DNA from 3 places in the Paenibacillus sp. tmac-D7 genome. Region 3 is predicted to be linked to each of the others. Evidence: riboswitches for the same ligand, from Rfam matches in the RefSeq annotation. Region 3 holds a riboswitch; each other region holds the start of a gene.
What was found. Region 3 has a riboswitch for cobalamin ahead of cobJ (precorrin-3B C(17)-methyltransferase). Riboswitches for the same ligand answer to the same signal wherever they lie in the genome.
Positions count from the first base shown of each region.

Region 1: another riboswitch for cobalamin. It lies ahead of FKP33_RS09665 (energy-coupling factor ABC transporter permease); the one in region 3 lies ahead of cobJ (precorrin-3B C(17)-methyltransferase).
Region 2: another riboswitch for cobalamin. It lies ahead of metE (5-methyltetrahydropteroyltriglutamate--homocysteine S-methyltransferase); the one in region 3 lies ahead of cobJ (precorrin-3B C(17)-methyltransferase).

Region 1 covers NZ_VIDW01000010.1:86,533-97,126, reverse strand. Annotated here, with positions in the region: gene FKP33_RS09680 (SOS response-associated peptidase) at 1-290, shown strand, start outside; gene FKP33_RS09675 (PASTA domain-containing protein) at 692-1,990, shown strand; gene xerS (tyrosine recombinase XerS) at 2,021-3,121, opposite strand; cobalamin riboswitch at 3,314-3,510, shown strand; gene FKP33_RS09665 (energy-coupling factor ABC transporter permease) at 3,678-4,445, shown strand; gene FKP33_RS09660 (energy-coupling factor ABC transporter substrate-binding protein) at 4,442-4,726, shown strand; gene cbiQ (cobalt ECF transporter T component CbiQ) at 4,723-5,520, shown strand; gene FKP33_RS09650 (energy-coupling factor ABC transporter ATP-binding protein) at 5,525-6,358, shown strand; gene FKP33_RS09645 (hypothetical protein) at 6,430-6,738, opposite strand; gene infC (translation initiation factor IF-3) at 6,801-7,277, shown strand; gene FKP33_RS09635 (GntR family transcriptional regulator) at 7,462-8,094, shown strand; gene FKP33_RS09630 (DMT family transporter) at 8,246-9,154, shown strand; gene FKP33_RS09625 (TRAP transporter large permease) at 9,268-10,263, opposite strand; gene FKP33_RS27655 (TRAP transporter permease) at 10,301-10,540, opposite strand; gene FKP33_RS09620 (TRAP transporter small permease) at 10,543-10,594, opposite strand, start outside.
Region 2 covers NZ_VIDW01000003.1:174,299-184,892, reverse strand. Annotated here, with positions in the region: gene FKP33_RS03610 (hypothetical protein) at 1-1,660, shown strand, start outside; gene FKP33_RS03605 (glucosamine-6-phosphate deaminase) at 1,803-2,588, opposite strand; gene FKP33_RS03600 (N-acetylglucosamine-6-phosphate deacetylase) at 2,611-3,762, opposite strand; gene FKP33_RS03595 (Gfo/Idh/MocA family protein) at 3,783-4,808, opposite strand; gene FKP33_RS03590 (Gfo/Idh/MocA family protein) at 4,805-5,827, opposite strand; partial or broken gene FKP33_RS03585 (ABC transporter substrate-binding protein) at 5,963-7,529, opposite strand; cobalamin riboswitch at 7,786-7,990, shown strand; gene metE (5-methyltetrahydropteroyltriglutamate--homocysteine S-methyltransferase) at 8,143-10,437, shown strand; gene FKP33_RS26950 (hypothetical protein) at 10,582-10,594, opposite strand, start outside.
Region 3 covers NZ_VIDW01000012.1:49,192-59,785, forward strand. Annotated here, with positions in the region: gene FKP33_RS10815 (cobalt-precorrin-5B (C(1))-methyltransferase) at 1-943, opposite strand, end outside; gene FKP33_RS10820 (precorrin-8X methylmutase) at 949-1,599, opposite strand; gene cobK (precorrin-6A reductase) at 1,599-2,378, opposite strand; gene FKP33_RS10830 (sirohydrochlorin chelatase) at 2,375-3,538, opposite strand; gene cobJ (precorrin-3B C(17)-methyltransferase) at 3,560-5,278, opposite strand; cobalamin riboswitch at 5,545-5,747, opposite strand; gene FKP33_RS10840 (MmcQ/YjbR family DNA-binding protein) at 6,039-6,413, shown strand; gene FKP33_RS10845 (hypothetical protein) at 6,425-6,763, opposite strand; gene FKP33_RS10850 (hypothetical protein) at 6,866-7,306, opposite strand; gene FKP33_RS10855 (iron-containing alcohol dehydrogenase) at 7,537-8,694, opposite strand; gene FKP33_RS10860 (3-hydroxyacyl-CoA dehydrogenase family protein) at 8,775-9,728, opposite strand; gene FKP33_RS10865 (SDR family NAD(P)-dependent oxidoreductase) at 9,746-10,504, opposite strand; gene FKP33_RS10870 (iron-containing alcohol dehydrogenase) at 10,559-10,594, opposite strand, start outside.

The sequences.
Region 1 (10,594 bases), on a different contig from region 3:
AGTTTCGGACTTGCACCATGATGACGACTGCCGCCAACCGGCTGCTCTACGATTATACGGAGCGGATGCCGGCGATTTTACAGGAACGGGAGCTGAAGGAGTGGCTCGACTCGAAGCGCAACGGCGAGCCTGATTTTTTGCAAAGCCTGTTATCGCCGTTTCCGCCGGAGCGCATGCGCGTGGAGCCGGTAGGTGCGGACGAATGGTCCGGCTCAAGCCCTGACGAAGACAGCGAGGGGGAGATGCCGATGAAGGTAAAAGCGCTGCTTCAGGCATCGCTTAAACGGTAGGCTTGTTCATGTGCCGCGGCGAAAAGGACGGTCGCTTGGGAACGTCTTTTTCGGCCGTTTTCCCGTGCAGGTCAGATCATCCGTGCATGAAGCGGCTATGAGACGGGAATGGAACTTGTCAGGTATAGAAGCGGTTACCAACGAATACACCTTAAAGCAGATGTGAAGGTCATCTTATATTTAATATTACTAATAATTAATAATATTAATGATTATCGAACGGTGTCCTATCCGCATCCCGCAAGCGATTTTCCAGATTACGCCTCCAAATTTACGATGATGTACGAATCGTATAAGAACCGTCTTGCGCCCGTCTTCCGTTCTGTTTAAAAACCTGCGAATCGGGTTAATGCTGTTAGTAACGAGTATCGCTTAGAAGTAAATGCTTGGAGGGGGTCACGATGGAGAAAACGCTCCGTGCCCGTTATGTACTCAAAAAACCGGTTATTCCAGCCAAAAACGGTATTTTATTCGAGGGGACGGATTTGTCGCTGCGGCGGGATATCGTTATTTTCGTATCCGAGCAGCCGAACCGCGACGAACAACAAGCGTACATGCGTTTGATTCAAGAGGTAGCTCATTTAAATGATACCCGCTTCTTGCATGTGCTCGACGTCGGCTTCGAAGATTTATCGATTTACGCCGTTCTGAAATCGTTCGACGGGGAACCGCTGTTGGCCAGGCTACAACGCCGAGCATTCACCTTGGCCGACGTCGTTGCCATGTCGTTCGAGCTGAGTAAAGGCATGCTAGACGCCTTGGAAAAAGGCATCGCCGGCTTCTCCGTCATGGCGGACAACGTCTGGATCGGAAACGACGGTCACCTTAAAATTATTAACTGCTGGGAAAAAGTGAAGAGCGACGAGCAGGGCGCTCGAGGACTTGCCAGCTTGATCTATCAGCTGTTTATGGGGACGGAATCTATTCCTTCGTCGCTGGAACAGAGGGAGCAGCGTTTGCGTACGGCTCTCGTTGCCACGACGGATGAGCGTAAGGACGCATTGCTCGTTCTTCTCGGACGTGCATGGAGGGGCCAGCATACCTTATCGTCGTTCATCATGCAGTTAGGCCAGCTGTCCGGACAGGCGGCGCCGGATGGGGCAGCCGGGATGCCGGACAAGGAAGAAGAGGTGCGCTTCGCGATCAAACGGGAGCATGCAGCGGTACCGGCCAAGGATGAGCTCGTTCGTTCAACCGTAAAGGATGAGATCGTCGAAGAAGAGGAAGAAGTGGAAGAAGTGGAAGAAGCTAAGAGCGGCGGTTTTTGGAAAAAATCGCTGATCGGCATGGCCTTGTTTACGGTGGCGGCCGTGACCGCGGTCGGCGTGTTTCTATTGTTTATGGAGCTCGGGATCGGCCGGAAGTCTCCGGACTCGCAGCAAACCGCCGCGAAATCGGGCCAGAGCTCCGCTTTGCCGGAGACGCCGTCCGCAGCGAACCCGGTACCCGCGACACCGGCTGAGCCTCAGTCATCGTCGGAGGCGCAACCCGGAGAAGGTCAAGCCGTCACAGCGCCGCAGCTGGTCGGTCTAAGCAAAGAAGAAGCGGAGAAACAGGCGCTGGCCGCCGGTCTTCGGTACCAGTTTTATATGGAGAAAAACCCGCATTCGGCAAATACGGTGTTTCGTCAAAGTCCTGCGCCGGGCACTCCGCTCCAGAAAGGCGACAATGTATCGTTCTGGGTAAGCAAAGGGCCTTAAGCAGACGAAGAAGGACGGGAATTCCGGGCGTCAAGACGCACCGGATATCCCGTCCTTCTTCTCTTTGTCGATCGCTTCAGACATTGTTTTATCGGTTAGATGGGCGTAAATTTGTGTCGTTTCGGGCGAGGCGTGACCGAGCTGCTCCTGCGTTTTGTACAGATCGTTGCGCAAGTAATAGTCCGTCGCGAACGAATGGCGCAGTTTATGAACCGATAAGTAAGGTTTGCCGAATCTTTTGGCATATTTGATCACCATTTCCTGAATCGCCCGTTTGGTCATACGCTCGCCTTCCTGTTTGCCGTTAGCCAAAGCAAGGAAGAGCGCCTTCTCGCGTTTCGGCGCTTTGTAGACAGAGCTGCGAAGCTCCAAATAACAGGCCAGATCATCTACCGCGTCCTGCCGGAAATAGACGGGCGTTTTGAACGTCTCGTCGTTCTTGCCTTTGCGGAACGCATAAATAAGCTTCTTCTTCAAATCGACGTCCTCGACGTTCAGGTTAACGACCTCCGACACGCGCAGTCCGGAGTTGAGGATGAGGCTCACGAGACAGGCATCGCGTGTTTTATTGATCTCGTAAGCATAGGTCGCCTGCTTGTTCGATGCCACGTCTTGGCCGTAGCCCGTCTTCACATAGTCGATAAACTCGGCGATCTCCGCCTCCTGCAGCAGCTTGCCTTCGAGCTTGGCCGCCGAGTCTTTCGGTTTATGCGTCCGTTTAATTTCCACCTTCGCCATGACATTGCGCTTGAGCAGCGGGTAGAAATTCTCGTCCTCGGCGATTTGACTCAAATAATGAAACAACGAGCGCAGCGAGGACAGCTTGCGGGAAATGGTCGTTTTCGAATTGGCGTTCGTTTTGCGCATGGCGAGGAACATCTTGTAATGATCGATGCTCTCCATATGCAGCCGCTCGAGATCGAGGAGCGGCACATCTTTCATTTGTCCGGCCGTACTCAACCCTTCGGCGAGCAGCCAGCCGAAGAATGTCTCGTAATCCCTCACATATTCGAGCAGGGAAGAGGGAGACAAGTCGGGCAGTTTATAATTAATGAATTTCTCCACGTACCAGGGCATCAGCGGGATTTTTTTCTCCAGCTCCAAACGGTCTTTGACTTTGATTACGTTCATCGGGCCACGCTCCTTAACTGCCTGTATTCAGCAATTAGTTAACATAATTATAATTATGTATTGTTTTGTTGGTTGACAGCTGCTTGAACCGATCGCTGTACCCGTTATTTTATCACAATTGCAGGAAATCGGTTAGATATGGGGGTTGAATTCACAGGCAGGTTCGTGTACATTAAGGCTAGTCTTACACAAGTGCATATTGTGGGAACAGGTGCTTCAACTTCAGGTTGAAGCTTAATAGGGAAGTTCGGTGCAAATCCGATGCGGTCCCGCCACTGTAACAGCGTAGTTCGCAGCCACGAAGCCACTGATTCGCAACCAGATCGGGAAGGCAGCTTGCGGGCGTCGATGCTGGTAGCCAGGAGACCTGCCTGTTCTGACGACACTGATATACCTACGGACGATAGGGAGGTGTTAGGAAGCTGCTGCGATCGGTTTTCGTACGGAGGGTGAATGGCCCCTTTCGTTCCGAAAGTTTATCAGGATAAGAAGCATTTCTAACCGTCTACGGTTGGGAATGCTTTTTTTGTTGCACAAATTCATGGGAGGAGATTAAATGAAATCATCCAAAGTCTTGTCAATGATCGCGGTTATCATCGGATTTATCGTTTATTTTGTCGTGAACGAGCCGCAATCTGCTAATGCGATGCACATCATGGAGGGATTCTTGCCGCCAGGATGGGCGATCTTCTGGTGGGCGGTGTTTATCCCGTTCTTCGTGCTCGGCGTCCGCGCCATTGCCCGGATCACGAAGACGTCGCCGGAATTGAAGCTGCTGCTCGGTCTGGCGGCTGCGTTCACGTTCGTACTGTCCGCCTTGAAGCTTCCTTCGGTTACAGGCAGCAGCTCTCATCCGACCGGAACCGGTCTCGGCACCGTGATGTTCGGGCCGCTGCCGATGAGCGTGCTCGGTTCGATCGTTCTGCTGTTCCAGGCTTTGCTGCTCGCACACGGGGGATTGACGACGCTGGGAGCCAATGCGTTTGCGATGGCGGTTGCCGGCCCGATCGTCGGGTTCTTCGCCTACAAATTCATGGTGAAGACGACGGGTAAAGAAGTGTGGGCCGTCTTCACGGCAGCCGCTCTAGCCGATTTGTCGACGTATTTGGTAACTTCCGTGCAGCTGGCTCTGGCGTTCCCTGCTGCAGAAGGGGGCGTTGCCGCCTCGTTCATGAAATTTTCGGGTATTTTCGCCATCACGCAAGTACCGCTTGCGATTAGCGAAGGACTGTTGACTGTGCTTGTCTGGAACTGGCTGCGGTTGCACCATGCCGAAGCTTTGTCGGTTGTGCGGCATACAACGAAAGGAGTCGATCATTCATGACCAAAAGGATGAAAAACGGGCTGCTTATCGCCGGCGTCGTGCTGCTGAGCACGCTTCCGCTGCTTCTTGTCGACGGAGAATTCGGGGGAGCCGACGGGGCGGCCGAGGATATGATCCGCCAGCTGTCGCCGGCCTACGAGCCTTGGTTTGCTCCGCTGCTGGAGCCGCCTGCGGAAACCGAGAGCATGCTGTTCGCTTTGCAGGCCGCCGTCGGCGCTGCCGTGATCGGGTATACGGTCGGGCTTTATAAAGGAAACGCCGCGAAATCTAAAAACCGATGATCCATACGATCGATAGCTTGTCGTATACCAATAAGCTGCGGCACGTTTCCCCGATGTGGAAATGCGGATTTACGGCCGTGCTGCTGACGCTTGCGTATGCGGCGCAGCCTGCGGTTCAGGCTGTGATCTTCTGTTGGATGCTGGTCTGGACGGTCGGTTACGCGGGTATCCCGTTAAAGACGTACAGCTGGTTGTTCGGCGCATCGTGCTTCTTTTATGTGACCAGCTTGCCGGCGTGGGTAATCGAGGCGGCTTCGTCCGCCGCAAGCGTCCGGCCGGATGCGCTGCTGGCTGTTCCGGTATTTCGCGGGTGGTTGTATATTTCACCGGCGGCCTTGGTTCAGGCGGTGGAAGTGTTCGTGCGGATAGCCGCCTGTGAAGCGTGTTTGCTGTTCATCGTCTTCACGATTCCGTTCCCGGAATTGATGCAGGTGATGAAGCGGCTTCGCATGCCTCAAGCCGTGCTTGAGCTGATGGTGATTACCTACCGGTTCTTGTTCCACCTTTCGGATGCCGCACAAGGAATGATCGCCGCGCAGCGGGCACGGGGCGGACACGCAGGCTTCTGGCGCACGCTGCGGGACGTCGCGGCCTTGCTCGTACAGCTGTTTGCCAAGACGATGCACCGTTATCGGGGGTTGTCACAGGGTCTTATGTCGCGGGGATTTACCGGAGAGCTTCACTTTATGCCTTACGAACCTAAGCCGATTCCAGGACGTTACGGAGCCGAAGGCATTCTCGGTGCTGCGACGCTCGCGCTGCTCAGTATTTGGCTTCGAGTGGGGGGAGTGTGAGAGGATGAAGCCGATATTGGAAGCTTCAGATGTCACGTTCACGTACCCGGGCACTCAAACGCCCTCTCTGCGTCAGCTGAATATACGTATACCTGAAGGAAAACGTACGGCAATTTGCGGACCTAACGGCTCGGGCAAATCTACGTTCTTCCTGCATGCCGTCGGTATTCACCGGCCGAAGTCCGGAACGATGCTTTGGAAGGATGCGCCTTACGTTTATAAGAACGAAGACCTGCAGCGGCTTCGCCGGCAAGTCGGTCTTGTGTTTCAAGACCCGGAGCAGCAGTTGATCTTACATACGACTTACGAGGACGTATCGTACGGGCTGCGCAACGCCCGCCTGGAGGAGCAGGAAATACGCCGGCGCACCGAACGCATGCTGGATGTGATGGGACTTACGCCATGGGCGGAGACTCCGCTTCATCAATTGAGTCTGGGTCTAAAAAAACGCGTCGCCTTAGCCGGCGTGCTCGTGCTTGAGCCTGAGCTGCTGCTGCTGGACGAGCCGACAGCCTATCTGGATCGTCGTTCGGAGCATCGGCTGGTGGAGGAGTTAAACCGGATTCATGGACAAGGGATCACCGTGGCGATGGCCACCCATGATTTGAACATGGCCTATGCGTGGGCCGATTGGATCCTCGTCATGTACGAAGGAGCGTGCGTCATGGAAGGTACGCCGGAGCACGTGTTCATGGAGGCCGACGTGCTGGCCGCTTACGGATTGGAGCTGCCGGCGCTCGTTGAGCTGTGGAAGGCGCTGCCCGCTGACAGAAGACTCGGCGCCAAGCCTCCGAGGGACATCGCCGCATGGAAGGCGATGCAGGAGACGTGGCGCTGAGCCTGGTCTTGCGCTAGAGGGTCGTCGAACCGTAAGGGGCGGCGGCCCTTTGTCGTTATGAGATGAGGAGATTAACGTTTGCTCTTCTTGCGCTGTGCGATTTCTTCCGTGACGATATAAGCGAGCTCGTCGTTGCCAAACAACGAGAGTACGCCGAGCAGCGTCTCATCCCCAATCTCCTCCGATTCTTCCTTGGGCACCGTTAATTCGACCGCTTGCCGGAGCGCTTCATTGCCTTCTTGCTGCGGATACGCGCGCAAGTAAATATCGATAGGGTCCAGACTGTGATTGACGCACCACTGCGCGAATACGAGGATCATCATTTGTTCGTCGCGCTGATAATTGCGGATGATTTGCTCTTCCATTTCTTTGCGGCTCATTGAAAAATCTCCTTCTGGCGGGTAATATGGATCATTATAACGAAAGTTCGGGTGAGTTCACAATGATCATGAATGAAAAGATAAAAGCGTCCGAAGTTCAATTGACCGGTATCAACGGCGAGGAGCTGGGGATCGTCCCCACCTCGGAAGCGCTCGCTTTAGCCCGCAAGCTGAAGGTCGATTTAGTATGCACTTCGCTGATGAGCAGCCCGCCGCCCTGCAAGCTAATCGGCAAGGGAGCGGCCAAACAGGAAGAGCAACAAGCCCGCAAACGCGAACGGGAGCCGAAAATCAAGGAAATCCGTCTAACTGCGCACATCGAAGAGCATGACTTCGACACGAAGAAGCAGCAGGCGGAACGCATCCTGAAATCCGGCGATGCCGTGCTGGCGGTCGTTCGTCTTCAAGGAAAGGAAGGTCCGAAAGCGAAGGAGCTGCTGCAGTCGCTGCTGCAGGAATTGAAGCCGTACGGACGCCCCAAAACCGGGATTCAGCTGAGCGGCAAGCAAGCTGCGGTACAGATCGACCCGATACTGTAGGGGCGATTCTTTTTGAAATATAGTTTACATAATATATATTACGTAATCTAACTTGCGAGTTATCGGTTTGTTTCCATTAAGTTAAGTTCGGAACACGGAAATGAATAGGATCAAGGATACATAGAATGATACCAAGCACGCAATAAGATCTTAGTATTTGGTGGAGGTTCTGGTCTTGGACAAAATGATACCTAAAACGATACAGGCGTATGAGTACGTGAAGAGCGGCTTGAAAACGGGGAAGTGGTTGTTTGGCGATGAATTATTGGTCATGGATATTTCGAAAGAAATGAATTTTTCACGAAGACCGGTCATTGATGCCTTGAAGAAACTGGAGATGGAGCGTTTTGTAGAAATCATCCCGCAAACGGGCTGCCGCGTCGTCAATTGTACCAAAGAGCAGATGGTTAACCATTTTCAAATCGGAATGTGTCTGGAAGGACTTGCAGCCGGACTGGCCGCACGAAGAAGAGAAGATACAGAGGTTCAAGAGCTGATCGCGATTAACGAATCATTGAAGAGCATCATAACGACAACGCCGTTTTCGTATGAACATTATTTTGCTGAAAATAGGAAATTGCATGAAGCGATTTTGAGAATGGCCGGCTCGGAGGAACTGCTGCAGTTCACGAAGAGCATGTGGGATTTGAACGATTTTTATTTGGTCAATTCCTTCCAATTCAAAACCCATCTTGCTCAAAGTATCTCGGAGCACGATGTCATTATTGCCAAAATCAAAAACAAAGACGAGAAGGGAGCGCGATTTGCGATGGAAGAACATATTATCGAGTTTGCCGGATTGTTTAATGACCGATGAAGGAAGTGCGAGGCCGCCCGCAGAGGCATCAGCCTTGTCCCGGAAGGGATACAATTATTCTCGATTCTTACAGCAGGTGACAATCTTGTGCTGGGGATGTATGATAAATATCGTAAGGAACCGGATATCGAAACGAAAGAAGTGTCGTATAATGCTCATGTTCCGCCGCTATACGATGGTCATGTTTGTTTTGTTGATTGTCATTTGGGGATCCGGCATTCCCATCATTAAAATCGGGTTGGAGTATTGCCCGCCCATCTTATTTTCCGGATTGCGCATGTTTCTCGGCGGTCTCCTGATGGCTGTGGTTGCGGCCCTCTGGGGCGGAGCCATCTCGTTCTCCCGGACTTGGCACATTATCGGGATATCGGCTATGTTTAATGTCGTTTTATTTACAGGCCTAATGACGTTCTCCATCGACTATCTGCCTTCCGGTCTAGCCGCGGTGCTTATTTATATGCAGCCTATTCTGGTCGGAATTATTGCAAGGATATGGCTGGGCGAAGCGCTGTCGCCGAAGAAAATTACAGGCTTGCTGCTAGGCTTTATAGGTGTTGTCATGATCAGCGTCTTTAAAGAAGTAAGCGAAGCTTCCTCTCTAACCGGAATTGTTCTCGGTATCACAGCCGCATTCGTGTGGGCGGTGGGCACGGTTTATGTCAAATCGGTGCAAGAGAAGGTTTCCATCCTTTGGCTTGTAGCGGGCCAATTTATTGTTGGCGGACTGGTTCTGCTGTTGGTAGGCCTGTGGGCGGAGTCCTGGTTCGCCATCGCGTGGACGCTTCCTTTCTGGTTCAGCCTTCTATTTACCGCCATCATCGGGGTTGCGTTCGCGTGGGTGTTATGGTTTGTCCTCATTCACGAGGGCCAGGCCAGCAGCGTTTCCTCCTATACCTTTGCGGTTCCTTTGATTTCCATTTTGCTAGGCACGATTCTGCTGAATGAAAAGGTTACATTATCTTTATTTATCGGTTCCGTTTTGATCGGTTTGGGTATTTATCTAGTCAATCGTCAAGCCGCTGCGAGCAGTGAGATCAGCGGCAACATGCGTGAGCTGTAAAAGGGTCCGTTAGAAAGCCTGCTCGAATAAAAATGAACCGTGGGAGCGTTAATTCCACGGTTCATTTTCATATTCCGGACGAGCTATCAAGGCCAGCAGGGGGATTGGCCGTTTTACTTAACGAATAGCAAGGAAATTTGCGGCAATAGCACAATAACCAAGTAAGCGGCGATCATGCATAGAACGAATGGAATAATGGCTCTATCCAGTTTGGCTATCGGCAAGCCGGATATACTGGAAGCGACGAATAAGTTGACGCCAACCGGAGGCGTCAGCATGCCGATCTCCGCGCCTATGACCATGATCATGCCAAAATGAACAGGATCGACGCCAAGAGGCTGCAAAACCGGCAATAAAATAGGAGCGAGAATAATAATGATGGTGACGGTTTCCATAAATGTGCCGACGATCAATAAAAACAGGGCAATGATGAGCAATAAAACGGTGGGGTTATTCGATAAGCCAATGATCCACTCGCCAAAAACATTCGAAATTTGATAAAGCGTGATGAGCTGTGCAAAGGCCGTGGCCGTACATATAATAATCAACACGGTACCCGCCGTAATTGAACTATGGATCAGGACTTGCGGAAGCTTCTTCCACGTCAGTTCCCGGTAGATCCACATGCCCACGATAAAGCTGTATACCACTGCGATGGCGGCAGATTCTGTCGGGGTAAAAATTCCGGTGTAAATCCCCCCCAATATGAGGACGGGCCCCAATAAACTCCACTTCGCCGACCAACCTGTACGGAGCACGTTCCGGAACGAAAATCCTTGATTAAGGGTACGTACACCTTCTTTCTTGGAAATCCAGCCGACAAGCGCGATTAAAAACACAATAATGACGAGGGCAGGTCCGAAGCCCGCCAGGAACATATCCTTAACGGATGTGTCTGTAGAAATGGCATATAAGATCATCGGAATGGAGGGGGGGATGATGATGCCTAACCCTCCGCCGGTTGCAGAAATGGAGGCGGCTGTCTCTTTCTTATATCCGGCGCTAGTCATGGCGGGTATCATAATCGCTCCGATCGCGGCTACAGTAGCCGGGCTGGATCCGGAGATCGCGGCAAATATGGAGCACGCCAGCACGGTAGCAACGCCCAGCCCGCTTCTAAGGTGACCCGTAAAGCTTTGTACAAAATCAATGAGCCTTTCGCGATATTCCTCCCGTTTCCATCAAGGCGCCTGATAATATAAACAAGGGAATGGCCAAGATAGGAAAGGAATCCAGAGACGTAAAAGACAATTGTCCCAAAAAGGTTAACGGCACGCCTCCCGCCCATAAGGAAAGAAGAACGGAAATCCCCAGGGCGAAGGCAATTGGAATCCCCAGGAGCAATGTAATGAACAGCGAAATAGCCAGTACCCAGACAGCCTCCATAACTATTCTCCTCCGGTTTGTTCTTTACGGGCAGCCGTTCGATAAATCCTTTGC
Region 2 (10,594 bases), on a different contig from region 3:
CTATCAACGTGCGAACCGCGTCAGAACGGCAGCTGCCGTGATGCTCGCGATCATGCTCGCCCTGGCGGGCTGGAAAACGTATGCGGCGCTGCAGACGGTTCGCGCGTACAAGCAGGCCGAAGCACATAAAGCCGCAGGGCGGCTGATGGAAGCGGAGGCGCAGTACCTGAAAGCGAGCTCGGTTCCCGGCTTCGACTACCGCAAGGAGGAAATATCCGCCTCCCTCGCCGAGCTGCAGCCGGTTGTTCACACGATGCGAACCGTGGCCTCGCTCTCCGCTTCGATTGCCGAAGCGGCTGCTTCCGGCAGCGTGGCCGGATTGGCAAAGGCGCACGCCGACTACCAGGAAGCCAAGCAGCAGCACGCCGCGCGGGGGGCAGCCGACGCCGAGCGGTTCGCACAGGCCGCAAGCGAAGCGCACCTCGAAACGGCGCTCGCGGACGCCTTCTCCGCTGCCCGCAAAGCGGCGGAGAAACGGCTTGCGGGCAGCAAGCCCGCGGACGACACCGGCAGCGCGGCTTCCGAGCTGATCCTGATTCCCGCGGCGTATTACGGCGGCGACGCCGCCAAGCGCAAAGCGGTGAACGCGCTGCTCCAGAGTCGCGATACGGCGAGGCTGGATGCGCTCGCCAGAACGAAGCCTTACAAGGAAGTATGGAAGCTCGGCGAAGAATTGAGGATCTCTTATGAACGGCTGGGCTGGGAGGCGGCATGGATCGCGCCGAAGCTGGAGAAGCTCGCACTCGGTTCGCTCAGCATCGTCGAGAAGCAGGATTTGGGGAAATTTCTGGACGCTGCGCAGCAGCTCAAATCGTATGAGGCCTGGGCCGGGCCGGGCAGCAAAATCGACGCGTATGTCGACTCGGTTATCCGCAATCGGCTGGTAAAAGCGGCTGCGCTTGCCGACAGCGGCAAGTACGACGAAGCCATCGCCCTGTATCGGACGATCGGCGATTACCGCGACACGTCGAAGGAGCTGCTGGCGGTTGAGCAGCGGAAGCTGGCGAACGACCCTCAGCAGCTGCTGCAAGCAGCCGGCGCCCCGGGCAAGCTGGCAGCGGTGACGAGGCTCAAAGGACGGGACGGATCCGCGCAGGCGGCAGCTTTGAGCGAGACAGGCACGCGGCTTTTCTTTGCGCAGCTGCAAGCGGACGGCAGCCCCGGGCTGCTTGAAACCGAACTGAGCCCCGGCGTGAAGCCCAAGTCGGTGCGCTACTCGGAGCCGGCAAGTCCGGGCGGCGACAAGCTGCTGCTGATCGAAGGCGTTTCTGCGCAGCGCAAAGCGCGGTATGTGCTCGTGCAAATCGGCAATACCGGGCTGCATCCGGTTCTTGACGTGGAAGCGGACGCGATAATGTCCGGTCAGGACGGCGAGCTGACGGTTGCCCGTCCGCTGTCGGCGGTAACCGGCGCGTCGGACGCGGGAGCCTTGCTGCGCGGCTATTACCGCTACGAGCAGGACCATTATGTGCTTGTTCGAGCGGAAAGCGCTGAGCCGGATCGGGCTAAGAACGAGCCCGCTCAACCAGAGGAAACAAAGCCCGACCTTGGCAAGCCCCATCCGCCGGAGCCCGACGCGGGTAAGCCCGAAGGTTCCGGCAGCGAGACGCAGCCGGAAATACCTAAGAAACCGGCGGAAAACGGGACTCAAAAACAGTAATTCATTGAAGCCATTGCAGGACTTTGGAAAACGAGGATGCGTCGTACTGTTTTTCTCAAGTGCCTCCCTTTGATCACGACAACAATAAAGCCACAGAGATCAAAGTCGTCTGTGGCTCATGATTAAGAATGAAGCTGGCGGGCTATCCATATGAAGTCATATCAAACGAATCGTTATCCACATACAAGGTGCAATTCAGGTGGGTGCGAAGGACCGTCGCCGGACATGCTGTCGTAATGGAAAGCTTTAACGTATTCCTAACGGCTTCGCGTTTGGTCGGACCCGGCACCATGCAGAATAGTCGGTAAGCGGACATAAGTACAGGGATCGTTAAGGTTAGGGCGTGTGTAGGCACCGCATTCAGATCCGGAAAGCACCCGTCGTTGACTTGCTGTTGTCTGCATGCGGTCTCCAGCGGGATCGCTTTAACGGCATAAGGATCAGCGAAATCAGCTACAGGCGGATCATTGAATGCAAGGTGCCCGTTCTCGCCGATCCCGAGAAATACGAAGTCGATCGGCGCTTCCTGCAGCAATTCCGCATACCTGCGGCACTCCGCCTCCACTCCGTCGCTGCCATCGATCAGATGAACCACTCCGGGCTGTACTTTGTTGAAGATGCTCCTCTTGAGAAATTCCGAAAACCGTTGCGGCGAGCCTTGCGGTAAGCCGATGTACTCATCCATATGAAATGCGGTTATTCGATTCCAGTCGATGCCATCCTCCAGAGCTAACTGCTCCAAGAACTCATTCTGGGAAGGCGCGGCTGCAAATACAATACGAACTTGCTCCTTCTCCTTCAGCCGGTTACGGACGGCTTCCGCCGCCTCGCTTCCCGCTGCCCTACCCAGCTCGCGTCGGTCGGCATACACCCCGACCTTTAAATGGTCTGCCGTCAAACTTCGCTCAGGCTTGATGCTGATTGTCATACGGCTCCTCCTCCTTATGCCATTAAGGCTTCAAGTATTGGGTTTCCCCGCCTACGATGGTCTCTCTAATTTCCAGGGAACCCCGTTCATCAGGTCCTGTAAAGAGCGTGAAGTTGGCAGCACTACCCGGCCGCAGCCAATCTCCGCCTGGAAAGCCGAGGACACGTTCCGGACGAAGCGTGACCGCTTGAATCGCCTCATTCAGCGTAATTCCGGCAAGCTGTATGGCGCCTGCAATGCCCACATCCAGAGCTTGGGCAGAACCTGCCAATATCAGCGGTTGGTCTACGGGCGTGAGCTTGCCGTCGGCATGAAGCTCAACTTCCGCTCCGATTACGCTTGAATACCGGCCTGGCTTCATGCCTCCGAATTTCACACAATCGCTCACCAGAATGAATTGATCGCGCTTCGCTCGAAGCATCGCCTTTAACACAGCCTTACTCAGATGATGGCCATCTGCAATAAAAGTAGCGCACAGCCGGTCTTCCGCCAATTGATTCCATATGTAATGGGGATGCCTCGGTAATACAGGATGTGCACCGTTTCCCAGATGCGTCGACAAGGCAGCTCCTGCGGCTACCGCTTGTTCAAGCTGCTCCAGACTAGCGCAGGTGTGGCCTATGCTAACCGCAATACCGGCTGCCTTCAGTTTTTCAATAAAAGGGATAGCCCCTTCTCTTTCCGGTGCCACGGTAACCAGGCGGATCCGATTGCCCGACGCCTCTTGCCACTGGGCAAACTCATGCCAATCGGGATCCCTCACGAACGTCTTGTCGTGAGCCCCGCGTGGACCATCTTCGCCGGAGACATAGGGCCCCTCCAAATGGATGCCAATTACCGACTTGTTGACATTCGGATATTGCTCACAAGCCTCAGAGATGGCCGTCATGGCTTGCTTGATTCTCTCGAAGCTTCCCGTTATGACCGTCGGCAAGTAACGGGTAACGCCCTTTTCATACAGCGATTCCGTGACACCGGCCACATCCTGAACCGTTGTGATTTCACCGTTGAAGTCAAATCCGTTATAGCCGTTGACCTGCAAGTCAATCCAGCCCGGCGAAATCCAAGGAAGCCCTTCCTCTTCAGCAATGGAGCGGACCGAGACGATCAAACCGTTGCTGATTTCTACTTCAACCGCTTCATTTGTATCAAATCTTATCCCACGGGATCTCATTGATGATCACCCGCCCTTTGTCAGGATCGATCCGAATGGTCCAGAACGACTTCACGTTGTCGTTTAGAAGATTCGTAGGTGCCGAGAATAATGTCCAATGCATGAATTCCTTCTTCGCCTGGCACGATCGGGGCGCGTTTTTCTTGTACGGCGAGGGCCATGTCACGAATTTGGATGCGGTGTCCGTCCGGAATAACACGGAAAGGCTCGAACGTTGGGATTTGAATATCTTCTCCATCGACCTGTAACAATTCAATTTCATCTTCTTTATAAATGATGGAACCTTTCTCGCCGTGTATTTCCAATCGCTGACCCAAATCAGGGTATACCGTCGTCGTGATCTCCATCACTCCCATAGCCCCGTTCTGAAAGCTTAGCAGCGACACGGCCGTATCCTCTACCTCGATGTTTCTAAGCATCGTATGGGCGCGACCGTAAATCGACTTCACAGGACCGACGAGCCATTGCAGCAGATCAACCGTATGAATCCCCTGATTCATCATCGATCCGCCGCCATCGATCTCCCAAGTCCCCCTCCAGCCGGCGCTGTCATAATACTGCTGACTGCGGAAAATTTTCACATAAGCGTCGCACAAGCTTAATTTCCCAAGCTTACCGTCCGCGATCCATTTCTTTACAAATTGGGCGGCAGGCGACATTCTTCTTGGGAAAATAGTGGCCAGCAGCACACCTTGCTCCTTGCATTCCCGAATCATCCGGTGTGCGTCTTCCAAGTGAATCGCCATCGGTTTTTCCACCAGTACATGCTTACCGGCCCGTGCCGCAAGTATGGTTTGCTCCGCATGATACCCGCTTGGCGTGCATATGCAAACCACATCGATATCATCGTTGCGCAGCATATCTTCAAGCTGCGTATAAAGCTTGCCACCGTGTTTATCCGCGAACTTCTGTCCTTTCTCTGCTTCCGTTTCACAAACCGCAATCAGCTCGGCCTCCTCAACTTCTTGAATCGCATTGGCATGAATCTCGGCAATAACACCGCATCCCACGATCGCAAACTTCGTCGTTGTTCTTTCCTTCTTCATCGCTGAATCTTCCTCTCGTGCAAATCTAAAATGGTTGCAAGCCCATCGGCCTTGATGGTCGCTTCCGTTGTCTTAAGAATATCGTTGTGGGTCAGGAGGGAATCCAAGCCTTGTATACGCCGGATGAAATCTTCCGTAATCGTGCATGGTGGCGATAGGAGAGGGACCAAGACAGCAGGCTCTCCATTCGTCAGTTGAATCATGATGCTCTCTTCTCGAACAAATGGATCCCCTTGCAGCCTTAGCTCGGCGAATCCTTCCGTTCCTGTTACGAAAATCCGTCCGTCCCCCCACGTCCAGCTCTTGCCCGGGGTATGCCAATCGGCATAAAGCTGGGCCACGATACAATCCTCCATGACAACTTGAACGCTTGCCGTATTATAAAAGGTCGGGTGCTCAGGCAAAATCGTTTTGCCCACGCAGCCATCGAACTTTTCAATTTCTTTTCCCGTAAACCAGCGGAGAAGATCGAAATCATGAACAAGCAGATCAATCAGAATTCCGCCTGAAAGCTGCTTGGAGAAAAACCAGGCAGGCCGTTTCGATGCATCCAAGCGGTGAGGCTTTCGCATGCCGATCGTGACGATATCGCCTAAAGCACCTTGCTCGAGCTGCTGCTTCAACGTATAGATGGCAGGATGAAACCGTTCGGTGAGCAGCATGCCGATTTGAATGCGCCCCCTGTCAAGCACAGCCTTCAATCGCTCCAGTCCTTCCCTGCTTGTGACTGCCGGTTTGTCCAGCATCACATGCTTCCCGCGGCTTTCGCATAGCTCGATGACATCTATTTTATGTGCATTGATCGAAGCACAGCCAATGACAGCAATGTCGTCCCCCAGCAAGCTTTCTTTATCTTCCGCAAGAGGGATGCCGAATTGGTCAGCAAAGCCTTGGGCCAGCTCATCATTATCATCCTCAAATATTCCTGCGCAAGTGTAACCTAATTCCAGCATTTCGCTGATAAATATTCCAATATGCGCATGCTGACAGCCTATAATGGCAAACCGGCGTGAATTCATGCGGGGAATACTGCACGAGCGTAAAGGAGACGGCGCTGACAGCGAGCAGCAGCGCGATGAGCTTGACCCCTTTGTTTAGTACAAACCGGCCTGCCGCCAGAACGGCGTTCCCCCCTGCCCTTGACTTTCGTCGCGTCAGGAGTTCCATCGCCATTCCTCAATGTTGTCGGTTACCGGCCATCCGTGTCCGTGCGGATGAATCTTCTGCTTGCCGATATCGAGGCCCAGCTTCACCAGATACAAGTGGTCCAGGTTCACGAGCCAGGCCCAAGGCGCATCCCCCTGCGCGCTCAAGCCGGTTTGGCCGTCCCACTGGGCTTTTTTCCACAGATTCCAGGCGTCTTTCTCATGGATCGCCTTCAAAGCCTGATTCATGTAAGCCTCAACGGCCGGATTGTGGTAAAATCCGGGATTGTAATAATCGACGCCGCTGAACTTGCTGCTGTACACATTGTACATTTCCACCGGATCGTGGCTTCCCCAGCCGAAGAGAACCGCATTCGCATGCATTTGCTTGCCAATGTCATCCCAGCTTTTCCCTTCCACCTTGACTTGAATGCCAAGCGGCTTGAGCGAATCGGCTGCGGCGAGAGCAAGTGACTGGCGGGTGACGTCGCTTGACGGGTAGATGAGGGTAAACTCGGCCTTCAGAGCGCCTTTCTCCACGATGCCGTCGCCGTTCGTATCCTTCCATCCGTCGTCCGCAAGCAGCTGCTTCGCCGCATTCATATCGCCGTCTTGAATGACGGCCTCGGCATTAAACCAGGGCAGCCCGTCATTAATCGAATACGCGGGCGTGCCGTGTCCCTCCAAGACGCCTTGAACCAGCGCCTTGCGGTCCAGCGCCAGATTGATCGCCTTGCGGATCGACAATTCCGCGGTGACATCGTTGCCGACCGGATATCCTTCTTTCGTTTGGCCGCCCGATTTTACGTAGGGAAACATGATTCCGCGGTTGTCCACCGTATGTATAGCTTGAAGCTGCATGCCGCTCACCTGCTGTTTGCTGAACGCCGCAGGGATGGCCGCCATATCGACCGTTCCGGCTTTGGCGGCGGCGAAAGCCGCATCCTCGGCAAGAAACAGGAATGTGATTTTCTTGAAGTAGGGCTTCGTCCCGTAATATTCGGGATTCGGCTCGACGATCAGCTGCTGCCCTTGATCCCATTGCACTAGCTTATAAGGGCCGGAGCCGACCGGTTTTTTGGCATAATCGCTGCCGTGCGCATGCTTCGGAACAATACCTGTGCTCACAAGCATCTGGGCGAAGGTCGATTGCGGTTCCTTCAATGAAAACTTGACCGTATGCTCGTCCGCCGCCGCCACATCCTTGACATTGCTTAAATCGATGGCAGAGCCGCTGCGGCTGCGGTTTGGAACGTATACTGAACGTCGGCGGCCGTTAACGGATGCCCGTCGGAAAATTTGACATCCTTCCGCAGCTTCACCGTCCAGTCCAGACCGTCCCCGCTGACCTCATAGCCCGTTGCAAGATCGTTGACGATATTCAAGCTGCTGTCGCGCTTGAGCAGCGTGCTTTGAAACAACGGAGATCCGTAGCGCCCCCATCCCGTTGTCGGATCGAAGCCTCCCTCGGCTCGCCGCCTATCGCAAGAACAAGCTCCTCCTTCGGGGCGGCCGCCTGCTCGGTCTTGGCCCGGGTGCAGCCGCTGATGCAAAGCGCTGCCACTAACAGCATCATTAGCGTCCATCGTAAACACATTTTTAAACTCAAACACTCCTTCGAATTAAGTTGTTAACGTGTGCAGTAGCACGTTTCATGTATATAGTAGCACTTGCATAGCGTAGCACATGAAACCAATTTCTGTCACTACAATTGTGCTATTATTTTTAAACTTTGTGTTACAACAACCGCTGCTCTGCCTCTTCTCCGCTTGTTCATAAAAAAGGTTTGAATAAACCTAAGAAATATTGTACTATTACTCGGTATTCGATAATTGAATCATGTGGAAATAGGTGCTCCGGACCGGTCGTTATGCCGGGCGGAGCTTAAAAGGGAAGTTCGGTGAAATGCCGACGCGGTCCCGCCACTGTAACAGAGGAGTCGAACGTCACCCGGCGCCACTAATCCTTCGGATTGGGAAGGCCGACGCAAGACGATGATTCTGGAGCCAGGAGACCTGCCTATTTTGACAGCACTGCTTTTACCTACGGGAGATAGGGAGGTGTTAAAGATGGCAGCCGCCGTACAAACAATCGGGAGGCATCTTTACCCTTGACTTTTACTGGGTAAAGATGCCTTTTTTGCATGGGAAAGCACCGCTTATGAAAACAAATGAACTGGAGGAATACCTATGAACCGAGCATTAAGCAGCAACCTGGGATATCCGCGAATCGGCGGCGGGCGCGAATGGAAAAAAGCGCTTGAGGCCTTCTGGGCCGGAAAGCTGCAGGAGACGGAGCTGGTCAGCCGCATGGAAGAAATACGGCTCAACCATCTTCGCACCCAGCAGGCGAGCGGCATCGACTTGATCCCTGTCAACGATTTCACCTTCTACGACCACATGCTGGATACGGCAGCGATGTTCGGGCTCGTGCCCGGCCGCTTCGGTTACGAAGGCGGCGAAGTGCCGCTGAGCACCTATTTCGCGATGGCCCGCGGCAGCGAGGGCGCCCCGGCCTGCGAGATGACCAAATGGTTTAACACCAACTACCACTACATTGTGCCGGAGCTGAACGGCGCCGAGCCGCAGCTGACCGTGAACAAACCGCTCCTGGCCTACCGGGAAGCCAAACTCCGTCTCGGCATTGAAGGCAAGCCCGTCCTGATCGGGCCATACACGTTCCTGAAGCTGTCCAAGGGCTACAAGACCGAGCACTTCGATAAGCTGCTGGAGCGGTTCGTGCCTTTGTATGCCCGCATATTGAGCGAGCTTGAGCAGGAAGGCGCGCAATGGGTGCAGATCGATGAGCCGATTCTTGCGACCTCATTAACGGAAGCCGATATGGAGCGGCTCGCATTCGTTTACAAGAAGCTGAACGAAGCGGCCCCACGTCTTAAGCTGATGCTGCAAACGTACTTCGACGCCGTCGATCTGTATGAACAAATCGTTACGCTGCCGGTTCAAGGCATTGGCCTCGACTTCGCTCACGGGCTGGACAAAAACAGCGAGCATTTGCTGCAATATGGATTTCCTGCAGATAAGAGGCTTGGCGTCGGCTTGATCGACGGACGAGGCATTTGGCGTTCCGATCTGGACGCGCGGCTCCGGCTGCTCCACACGTTGTCCCCGATCGTCCCGTATGAGAGAATGATGATCCAGCCAAGCTGCAGCCTGCTTCATGTTCCGGTCACGGCCGCACATGAAACGAAGCTGGAGCCTACGCTGCGGAACGCACTTGCGTTCGCAAACGAGAAGCTCGAGGAGCTCGTACTATTGACCCGAGCCGTGAACGAAGGTCCCGCGGCAATCGCAGCCGAGCTGGAACAAAGCCGTCAAGCGGTTCAGGAGCTCAACGCCTCCCCTTCCCGAAACAACGAACGGGTGCAGTCCGAAACGAGCCGGATCGCCCTCCAGCCGTCCGAGCGAAGCCGGCCCTTTGCGGAGCGGCGTGCCGTTCAGCAGAGCAAGTGGAACTTGCCGTTCCTGCCCACGACTACGATCGGCAGCTTCCCGCAGACGCTCGAAGTGAGACAGGCCCGGAAACATTGGAGAAGCGGCGAATGGAGCCAGGAGCAGTATGAAGCCTTTATCCGGGAACAAATTCGGACCTGGATCGCTTTGCAGGAGGAATTGGATCTGGATGTGCTCGTTCACGGTGAATTTGAACGGACGGATATGGTGGAATTTTTCGGCGAGAAACTGGACGGTTTTGCGTTCACGTCGAACGGCTGGGTACAGTCCTACGGCTCCCGCTGCGTGAAGCCGCCTGTCATATACGGCGACGTGGAATTCACAAAGCCGATGACGGTCGATGAAACCGTCTATGCGCAGAGCTTGACCGCTAAACCGGTCAAAGGCATGCTGACGGGCCCGATTACCATTCTGAACTGGTCCTTCGTCCGGGACGATATCCCGCGGGAGACGGTGGCCTATCAGATCGCTTTGGCGCTTCGCCGCGAAGTGGAAGCGCTCGAACGCGCCGGTGTGGAAATGATCCAGATGGACGAGCCTGCACTTCGCGAGGGGCTGCCGCTGAAGCGGGAAGATTGGCAGAAGTATCTGGAGTGGTCGGTGCTTGCCTTCCGGCTGGCTACATCGACGGTCAAGGATACGACGCAAATCCATACGCATATGTGCTACTGCGAGTTTCACGATATTATCGATTCGATCCGTGCCCTGGATGCGGACGTCATCTCCATCGAGACGTCCCGCAGCCACGGCGAATTGATGCACAGCTTCGAGGAGCACACCTACGATCACGGCATCGGTCTTGGCGTGTACGACATTCACAGTCCGAGAGTGCCTTCCGTGGATGAGATGGTGCGAATGATCGACCGCGCGCTTGCCGTGCTGGACCCCGAATTGTTCTGGATCAATCCGGACTGCGGACTCAAGACGAGAGGCGTTGACGAAACGATCGCAGCCCTCCGGAATATGGTCGCTGCCGCCAAACAGTACCGGGAACAAAGCTTAAAACCGGTCTGATACATGCTCCAGCGGGCATATCCGCCACACAACAACACAACGGCCGCTTTCCGATTATCGCCGGTAAAGCGGCCGCTCTATTCATTCGGGAAGCCGATGTTCACGACATCGGACAACCCGTCGGATGAAACGATAAAGACAGGTTTACGGCCGTATG
Region 3 (10,594 bases):
GTGCGGCCGTATTGGCTTCCCGGATCTGCTGCAGCGTCTCCCCGGACGCCCCGGCCTGCTCCGCCAGCCCGGCGAGAAAGCCGAAGTCGACGGGGGCGCTTTTGGAGTGCACCATCATCACGCCCTGCGCTACTTTGGAAAATTTGCCCATCATGCCAACGAGGGTGATGCGCCTGATGCCCTGCCTGGCGCATTGCTGCACGGCAAATCCGACAAAGTCGCCCATTTCGACGAACGCCTCCTCCGGCAGCGCCGGATACAGCTCCATGCCGAACTTTTCCGTGCGGCCTCCGGTGGAGAGGACGATATGACGGACGCCGCTCTTGACGGCCACCCGAATCGCTTGGGCGACGCTTGCTTTGTAGGCCGCCGTCGAGAAAGGCACGACGATACCGCGCGTGCCGAGAATCGAGATGCCGCCCAAGATGCCGAGCCGCGCATTGAGCGTTTTCTTCGCAATCTCTTCGCCCTCCGGCACCGATACGACGACCCGCACGCCACGGTGAATCTCGTAGCGGTTGAGCACGGCCGCAACCGCTTCGCGGATCATTTTGCGCGGCACCGGATTGATGGCAGCCTGACCGACGTCGACGGGCAGCCCCGGCTTCGTCACCCGACCAACGCCGATGCCGCCGTCGATGTCTATGCCTTCCTCCGGGGTCCACGAGACCTCGGTTATAATTCTCGCGCCATGCGTTGCGTCCGGGTCGTCGCCGCCGTCCTTGATGACTTCGGCGCAAGCCCGCGTCTGCTCGAATTCGCACCGGACGATGTCGAACGTCACATCCTGCCCGATCGGCAGCCGGATCGTCGACTTCATAACCGTTTCCTGCACAATGAGCGCCTCCAGCGCCGCCTGAGCAGCCGCCGTGGCGCAAGCGCCCGTCGTATACCCGTGACGAAGCGGCTTCGTCTCCTGGTTGTCCGCACCGGCCTTGACCATGTCTGTTACCCCTGACGCTCCGCGAGCAGCGACAGCGCATTAACGGTCGCAACCGCGACCGGACTTCCGCCTTTGCGGCCGATATTCGTGATGAACGGCACGTCCAGCTTCAGCAGCTCTTCCTTCGATTCCGCCGCCGACACGAAGCCGACCGGGACACCGATGATTAAACCGGGACGCGCTTCGCCCTCCTTGACGAGCCGAATCAGCTCCAGCAGCGCCGTCGGAGCGTTGCCGATCGCATAGATCGCGCCGTCCGCTTCCCGCGCCGCCTTGCGCGTCGCGATGATCGCGCGCGTCGTATTGAGCCGCTTCGCCTCCTGCATCACGTCGGGATCGGATATGTACACCCGCACCTCGCCCCCGAACTTCTCCAGACGCGGCTTGCTGATGCCGACCTGCACCATCTGCACATCCGCCACGATCGGCTTGCCGCTGCGGATCGCCTGAATACCGGCCTGTACGGCATCCGGATGAAACACGAGGCTGCGCCCCAGCTCGAAATCGGCCGAAGCATGAATAACCCGCTGCACGACTTTATACTGCTCCTCGGCATAATCGTGCGGGCCGAATTCCTCCGTAATCATCTCGAAGCTTTTTTCTTCAATTTCCTGCGGCTGTACGGTCACCGGTTTAAAATCCGTGCGAAAATCCATTACCGACGCACCTCCTGTGCAATTTGTCCGAGCTCGGCGAGCACGCCGTCAAACTCCGTGTAGACGACCCCGTAATCAAGCGCCGGCCGGCCGATCACAATCGTGTCGATGTCCATCTCAAGCGCGGCCGACAGCTTCTCTTCCACGGCGCCGACTTGTCCGCTTTCCTTCGTGATCAGCACCGTGACGCCGTAATGCCGATAGAACGCCTGATTGATTTCCTTCGAAAATGGCCCCTGCATGGCCACGATGTTCCTCTGCTCGACGCCGAGCTGCTCGCACTTCTCCATGTTGTCTTTACGGGGCAGCATGCGCGCGACCAGCGTCGTATCCGGCAGCCCGACCAGCTTCTCGGCAAACACCTGCAGCGTCTTGCTGCCCGTGGCGAGGAATACGACACCGCGCTTTTGCGCCGCCAATTCCGCCGCCTGCTCGTAGTCGTCGACGAAGGAAAGGCGCGGGTGGGCGGCGAACTTCCCGCGCTCGCGCTCATAGCGGACGTAAGGCACGTCCGCCGTGCGGGCCGCCGCCATCGCATTGCGCGACGCTTCCTCGGCGAACGGGTGCGTCGCGTCGACGACCGCCTGGACGCTGCGGCTGCGGATCAGCTCCACGAGCGCCGCTTCGGACAGCCTCCCGACCTGCGTCGGAACACCGGCCTCCATGAGGCTCTTCGCCGCACTCTCGGTGACGACGGTCGCCAGCAGCTCGTAGCCGGCTTGCCGGATGCGTATTGCCAGCTCACGCGCGTCGCTCGTTCCGGCCATGACGAGGATCATGCGGGCACCTCCTTCGTAGAAGCCGGAGACGGCGCTGCCTCCTGCGGCTGCTCGCGATGCTGATCCTGTTGTTCATGGCCGGGATGGCGCTTATGCTCATGATCATGATCATCGGCATGCGCGTGGACATGGCTGTGTTCCTGTTGATGCTTAGGTTCGTGGTCATGCTCGTGCTCGTCGCCGTGCGCATGAATGTGTTCGTGCTCATGGTTATGAGCGTGCTCGTCGCCGTGTGCATGACGGTGCCCGTGCTCATGTTCGTGACGGTGCTCGTCGCCGTGTGCATGACGGTGCTCGTGCTCATGATGATGATCGTGCCCATGGTGATGACTGTGGTCATGATCATGATCATGGTGATGATGCTTCATCGCTTCCAGCCGGAATTGACACATGTCGCAATTCATCCGCACCTGCCCCTGCAGCGCTTCCTGTGCGCGCTCCCGCATAATCTCGCGCAGCATCGGGTGGAACCCGAAGTATTCGGCAAGCACGAACTCGCGGTCCGGATACGTCTCCGCGAACGAGGCCGTCAGCTGCTCCAGCCTCTTGATCAGTACGCCCGTGAACAAAAAGTACGGCAGCAGCACGATGCGTTTCGCGCCCAGCCTGACACAGCGGTCCACGCCTTCGTCGGCCCGCGGGGCGGTTACGCCGATGAACGCCGTCTCGACCCATTGCACGTTGAGCCGTTCCCACAGCAACCGGGATATTTTAAACAAATCGCTGTTCGCATCGGCGTCGCTGCTTCCTCTTCCGATCAATAGCAGCGCCGTATCCGGCGATTCGATCAAACCGTCGACACCGGCCTCCGCCAGCCGGGTCTGCAAAATATCCAGCGCCAGCTCGTGCACGCCGATCGGTCGGCTGTAAATAAATTCGACACCGGGAAACTGACGCTTCGCCTCATCCATAGCCGCCGGAATATGGAGCTTCGCATGTCCCGCCGCAAACAGCGTAATCGGCACAACGCCAACCCGGGTCGCCCCCCGGGCGACGCACGCGGCAAAGCCTTCCCGCATGGAAGGGGACTCGAACTCCAAAAAACATGTTTCTACAATCGGCACATCCAGCCCGTTCTCCACCGAACGGACAAAGGCGCGCACCTCTTCGTTTCCTTCCGGATCACGGCTTCCGTGACCGACAAATAACAAGGCGTCCATCTACGATCCGCCTCCCTTCGTTTAATCGCCGCAGACGGCATTTTCAATCTTGAACACCGGCACTTCCCGGTAACGATATCCTTCAAGCTCCTTGATCCGGCTATAATATTTATGAAAACGCTCGTTCGGATGGGCCTCATCCGCATACCGCCTGACGATCCGCTCCACCGTCTCCAGCAAGCGATCCGGCTCTACGCCTTCAGCCACCGGGATGCCCGGATGAGCGTTGCGGCCTACCGTTTTGCCGCCGAGGAACAGATCGAACTTTTCCTTGCGGTACACGATGCCGATATCTTCCCGCACCGCGCCGTAACAAGCCATTCCGCAGCCGTTGAAACCGATGCGCAGCTCCTTTGGCACCTTCAGGCCGCCGATTCGCTGCTGCAGATCCTCCAGGTAAGGAACCGAATCCGCTTTGTCCATATTGCAAAAATCGCATGCCTTGATTTGCGCGACATCGCCGACCGGCGCCAGCAGCAGCCCAGCCGCCTCCAGCCGCGATACCGCCTGCTGCGGCTCCGAAGTCACGAGCCTCACAAGCCATTGATGATGCGGCGTATATTCAATCGAACCGTCTTCGCCCACGATGTCGGCCAGCAGCGTCAGTTGGGCGGCCGTCAATCTCTTCTCCGCGAGCCCGGGGCTGACGGCGAACTCGAGAATCTCCCGCCGCCGGAACGGATCGCTTTCGCGCTGCCAGGACGGCGTCTCGGCCGGCGCTCCGGCGTTCGCCGCACCGCGCTGCGTCTCCACGAGCCGCAGCGCCTCGAGCGCCAACGCTAGCGGCGACGCGGCAGCGTCCCCCGCTGCGCCCTCCGCTTCCTTCGCAGCCGTCGCCTCTGCGGCAGCCGCTTCGCTCTTCGCCGCTCCCGCTGCCGGCTCTCGCTCCGCCGTCGCAACAGCGCCTTCCCGCGCTTCGAGCGACCACGGCTCCGCCTCGGCGCGCAGCCGCTCATGCGGCTTCAACGGCTGCACGTCCGCGCCGAGCGTATACTTGCGCTGGTAGCCGCGCGGCGTAATCATCAGACCGTCGTAGACGACCGTCGCCGAGTTGCCGATAATAACCGTCGTCAGCATGCCGATGTCGTGCTCCAGCATGCGTTCGAGCGTCGTGATGGCAATCTCTTCCCGGTCCCGGTAGGCGCTTTTGACAATACCAACCGGCGTTTGCGGCGACCGGTAACGCAGCAGCACGCTGCGCGTCTCGACGATTTGCCGGGTGCGCCGGCCGCTTCGCGGGTTATATAACGCGATGACGAAGTCGGCCGCCGCCGCCGCTTCGACCCGCCTAATAATGAGGTCCCAGGGCGTCAAATGGTCGCTCAGGCTGATCGTGCAGGCATCGTGCATGATCGGCGCGCCAAGCAGCGAACCCGTCGAGTTGATCGCCGAGATGCCCGGAATCACCTCCACGTTGACACCGGTGTCCCGACGCCAGCCTTGCTCCATCAATACTTCGTAGACGAGGCCGGCCATCCCGTACACCCCCGCGTCCCCGCTCGAGATAACCGCGACTTTCCGGCCGGCCTGCGCCTGCCGAACCGCCTCCTGCGCCCGGCTGACCTCCTCGGTCATCCCGGTACGTACGATATGCTGCCCGCTCAGTAAACCGCGGATCAAATCCACGTATGTGTTGTAGCCGATGATGACCTCGCTCTCCATGATCGCTTCTTTCGCCGCTTGCGTCATATGCTCGAAGCTGCCGGGGCCAAATCCGATAACCGATAGCTTGCCTTTCATCGTTTCGTCCTCCCTTCCAGTCGCTGAACGATAATAGCGGAACCATCAAACAAACCAACCCACGCAAAAAAAGCATCCTTCCTCTCGGAAAGATGCTTGACGATAAAGTGAACCGGCTGCTGCCGGGGTAAATTCCCGCGCGTTTGCCGAATATGACGGCAAGCGCTTGGCTCTAACCCGCAGTACGCCTGAACCCATTCCCGTACACCCCCCTATCCGCGTAGGCTTTCTGGTGACTTTGCCGCTCTCGTCGCGTTCGATCGTGACAAGGCAGCGGAAAACAGGCAGGTCTCCTGACTTGCGTCTCATCGCTTTTTCACGCGCCTTCCCATCGACGAATCGACAGTGGCCTGGATCGGAAAAAGCTCCTCGCTTACAGTGGCGGGACCGTGCCGGACTTACACCGGCTTCCCTATTAAGCCGATACGCGCAATGGCGGCATATCGGCACCTGTTCTCTGAACTCAATATAAAATTAGGTACGTATTCACGCATTTCTTTGATAATCAACTCCCATGATAGCACGATTATTTCAAGACTGTCCAACTCTTTGTCGGAAAGGGAGCTTGATGCGGGAGGTTGAGATGACACGCGTCAGGAGTGCTTGCCGCTTTTGTCGCCGCGCTGGGCGCCCGACCTGATGCCTATGCCCCGTGGTCACGCAAGTCTTCGGCCAGCTGCGGTTATGGCTTTTCATCAGAGCCGGGATCGGATATGCTGAAATAAAGGCAAAACCGCCGCTGAAAGGAGCCTCTTGTCAAATGAATCACGAGTTATTGATCGCCCTGGCGTTGAAGAAACCCGGAACCAGTCTGCGGTACCCGTTCGAGCCCGATCTTCCGGTGCTTTATGTCGGCAGCAAAATGTTCGCCTTATTAGGCCATCAATCCGGCGTCCCGAGCGTCAATCTGAAGGCCGATCCGGACACAATCTGGCTGATGCGCCAGACGTATCCAGACACCGTGCTGCCGGGATATCATATGAACAAAAGGCATTGGAATACCGTCATCTTGAACGGAAAGCTGGCGGATGAGGAGCTTGAGAACATGCTTGAAGAGTCGTATCAGCTTGTCAGACGGAACTTGTCAAAAGCGGAGAAGGAAGCGATCTGGGGCCCCGGGCAGCGAAAGAGCTGAGCCTCTTAACGTTACTCCCCGCGATGTGTATCCCGTGCCGTGAATGCGGCGATCGCGCCGAGCAAGATCAGCATGGAGGCCGCCCACAGAACGCCGCCAATGCCGAGCCACAGCGAGTTTCCTTCCGAAGCCATCGAAGGGTGCGTCGGCCTCGTGCCGATCGCCTTCAGACAGCAGGCCACCGCTGCGCTGAACACCACGAAATGCGCGATCACCCACCCGAAGGCGCTGCGGTATACTTCTTTTCGCCCTTTTATCCAAAGCAAAATGACAAAAACAAACGAAATGCCCATGACGATGCCGAAACCGCCGACGAGCAGCGCCATCGTTTCCTGTTCCATCGGTAACAAGGCTGTTCCCCTCCCCCTGGTACGTTTTTCATAGGGATTCCCCCGTTCCTCGTGGACGGCCCGGGATAGATACACGTTTCTTCCCGCCGCAAGCCCTTCCCTCTACGAACGATTCGGAATGACAACGACGGAATTAAAGTAACGCAGAAAGTCGCACATCATTTTAAACTTCACCATGTAATCCTCGAAGCTTCCCTGCATGCCTTCGGCCAACTGATGAAGCTGCCAGGCGTTGCGGTACAGAAATTCGAGCACTTGCTCCTCGGTTTTAGGCTTATGCAGGTCCGTGCCGTGAAGAATTTCGAATTCCAGCAGTATCCTGCCTCTGTAATAAGGATGCACGTTCACCACGTTGCCGGGGTTCGGATTCGGTTCGATGTAGGCCAGACCTGTTTGTTCGAAAGGCAGCATCAGCAGGTTCGTAACCCGGTCTTCCAGCTGTACGGTATAAGCCAGTCCGTGATGAAGCGAGATCATAAACGGATAATTGTCAAACTCTTTCTTTTTGAGACGTTCATAAAAGAACTCTAAAAATGACGGCATGGTTCCACCCTTTTTCGCAATCTCTCTCAACTTGAATTTTCGTAAGCGCTCTTCTTTCAGCTTCCGCCGATTCGAACATCTTCCGATGAAAATATTACTATAAGTTTACACGATCTACCACTCGCGTAGTGAAAAGCCCGCAAAAAAAAAAGACGCCAGGCAAATTCCCCTGGCGTCTGGCGTCTTATTCAAGCGTCACATTTCGGCCTGCCACGCCCTTCGACGTGCTCCTATCCTTGAAGCGCTCTGCGGTAAACATGACGAATATCGTCTAAAGTTAAGGCTTTGGGACTCCGCTGCAGCAAGCGTGTTTGCTTGGCTCCGTCCTGGGCCAGCAGCTCGATATCCTTCTCTTCAATGCCATAGGCCTGAAGGGAGGACGGGATGCCGACATCTTGAGTCAGGTCGCGAATCGCCTGAAGCGCGGCGAGCGCATTGTCCCGAGTGGATGCCTCTTTGCGTCCTACCCCCATAACGAAGGCAACCTTCTCCATCTTCTCCAGGCAGGAGGGAAGAATAAATTCATACACATAAGGCAGCATGAGAGCGTTCGATTCCCCGTGTGAAATATGGAATAATCCGCCGAGCGGGTAAGCCAGCGCATGAACGCCGGCCGTCCCTGCATTGAAGAAGGCCATTCCCGCCAGCATACTCCCCCAGGACATAGCTCTTCTTGCCTCTTGATCGTGGCCTTGCCATACCGCTTTGCGAAGATTTTTGGCGATCAAATCCATCGCTTCCAACGCCAGCGCATCCGTGAGCGTAGAGGATTGGATCGACGTATAAGCTTCAAGCGCGTGAGTGAAGGCATCTACGCCAGTGGCAGCCGTTACACGGGGTGGAACGCTGTACGTGAATTCTGGGTCTACAATCGCGACATCCGCCAGCAGGTAGTTGTGGGTAATGACGTCCTTGGTTGACTCCAGGTTAAAGACGGCGATATCCGTTACCTCAGACCCTGTCCCTGATGTTGTCGGGATCAGGATTTTCGGAAGCCCCTTATGCTGCAGCTTCTTGGTGCCGGTCAAATTTAAATAATCCGCTATGCTGCCCTCATGTGTCGCAAGCACCGCAGCGGCCTTGGCGATATCCAGCGCGCTGCCCCCTCCGACCGCGATCACCAGCTCCGCTCCGGAGTTTCTGACCGCATCGACCGCTTGATCGCCGATAGCGACCGGCGGTTCGGGCACGATTTGGTCGTAGACCGAATATTCGATGCCATGCTCAGACAGAATGTGTTCTACTTTGCTTATGGCACCTGACGTAACGAGAAACGGGTCTGCGAAAACGATCACGCGACGGACTCCTAACGCTTGGCATTCGTCGCTAATTTTTCGGACACAACCTTCTCCGAAATGAATTTTTACGGGAGAAATAAATGTACTCATCCTGCACACTCCTTTATTGAAGATCATCTCTTTCATCTCGGTGACGCCAAATCCCGGAGCCTTTGCCGAATTAAGCTGTATCAGGTCGTTTCAGGCGTTCGGTTCCTCCTGTCCTTTTTCAGCCAATCCATCAATTCCTGCTCTCGCTCCCGGTTCATCTGCCGGGAGAACGCCGGCGTCCATTCATAAAAGCCTTTTCCGTTTTTTTGTCCGTAGCTGCCGCTGTCGACGAGCGCGCGCATCGCCGGCAACGATGCGGAATGCGTGCTCAAATCGGGGAACAAATAACCGGAAATCGAATCAAATACATCAAGCCCTCCCATATCGGCCGTCATGAACGGACCTGTAACCGGGAGTCTCCTTCCGATGCTGTATTTAACGGCCATATCGATATCCTCTATGGTTGCAACACCCATCTCCGCTATATATTGAGCTTCACGGAACAGCGCGTATTGCAGACGGTTCACGATCGAACCCAGCACATCTTTTTTGAGCTCGACAGGTTTTTTGTCCATGTGATTCAACAGATTCATCGCGCGCTGGGCCGCTTCATCCGATGTCTCCGCACCGCGAACGACTTCCACGAGAGGGATGAGGTGAGCGGGATTCCAAAAGTGCGTCACTAGAATACGATGCTTATAGCGGGCTTTCCATGCGATGTCCGTCGGACTTAACCCCGACGTATTGCTGGCGAGAATGACGTCCTCCCCGCATAAACGATCGAGCTTTTCAAACCAGATCTGCTTCAGCGGCAAATTCTCCGGAATCGCTTCTATCACAAAGGTGGCGCCGGAGAGACAAGCTTCCAAAGCAGTCGTGAAGCGAATGCGCTGTTCGATTTCGATTTGCTCGTCGTCTGTGATTAATTGATTGTCCCGCAGAATGGCAAGCTTCTCCTCAATGCCGGCCTTCCCTTTATTCAAATCGTGCAAATCGGCTGCCCAAACCTGTACAGGCATCCCGGCCCAAGCCGCGGTCAAAGCAATCGAATGCCCCATCGTACCTGCGCCGATCACAGCCAACTGTTCGCGCATAGCCCTCTCCCCCTTCCTTATATCGCCGTCCAGCCGCCATCGACGCGGATCGTTTCTCCCGTGACGGAGCCGGCCAGATCGGAAGCCAGGTAAAGGACGGCTCCCGTTACATCCTGAGGCCTCGCCATCCGTCCGAGCGGGATGCGGCGCAGGACATCCTCCATGAACGATGGATCGGTGAGCATCTTGGCCGTAAGCTCGGTCTCAATAAAGGTAGGCGCTACGGCATTGACGAGCACGCCTTGGGAAGCCCATTCAACCGCAAGAGCGCGGGTCAGCTGCACCACCCCGCCTTTGCTCGAGCAGTACGCCGCCCGGTTGAAATAGCCGACAAACGCCATTTGGGAGGCGATGTTGATTATTCGGCCTCCCCCTTGTTTAAGCATGACCTCCCCTGCGCGCTGGCAAGCAAAAAAAGTGCCTTTCAGGTTCGTATCCAGCACCCGGTCCCAATCTTCTTCGGTCACTTCCAGGGCAGGCTTCGCAATATTAATCCCTGCATTATTGACCCATATATCGATCCGGCCGAACCGTTCCAAGGCCGTATCGCCCAATTGCCGGATGTCGCTCACTTTCTGCATATCGCATGCCATGGCGAGGCTTTGCGGCGCGTGCAGTTGAAGCTCCCGGCAAGTCTGGTTCAAAGCGGTTACGTCTCTCCCCGTAATGATCACACGGGCGCCCAATTTAGTGAACGATAGCGCGATGTCTTTCCCGATCCCCTTGTTCCCGCCCGTCACGATCACAACTTTTCCTTGCAGGCTGTCAAAGTTCATGCTTTCACCCACCGTATCAAAAATAAAACAGGCGCCGCAGACGCCTGTTTGGGGTTACTGCCCTTCGTAAGCATCCCGGTAGATCGCTTC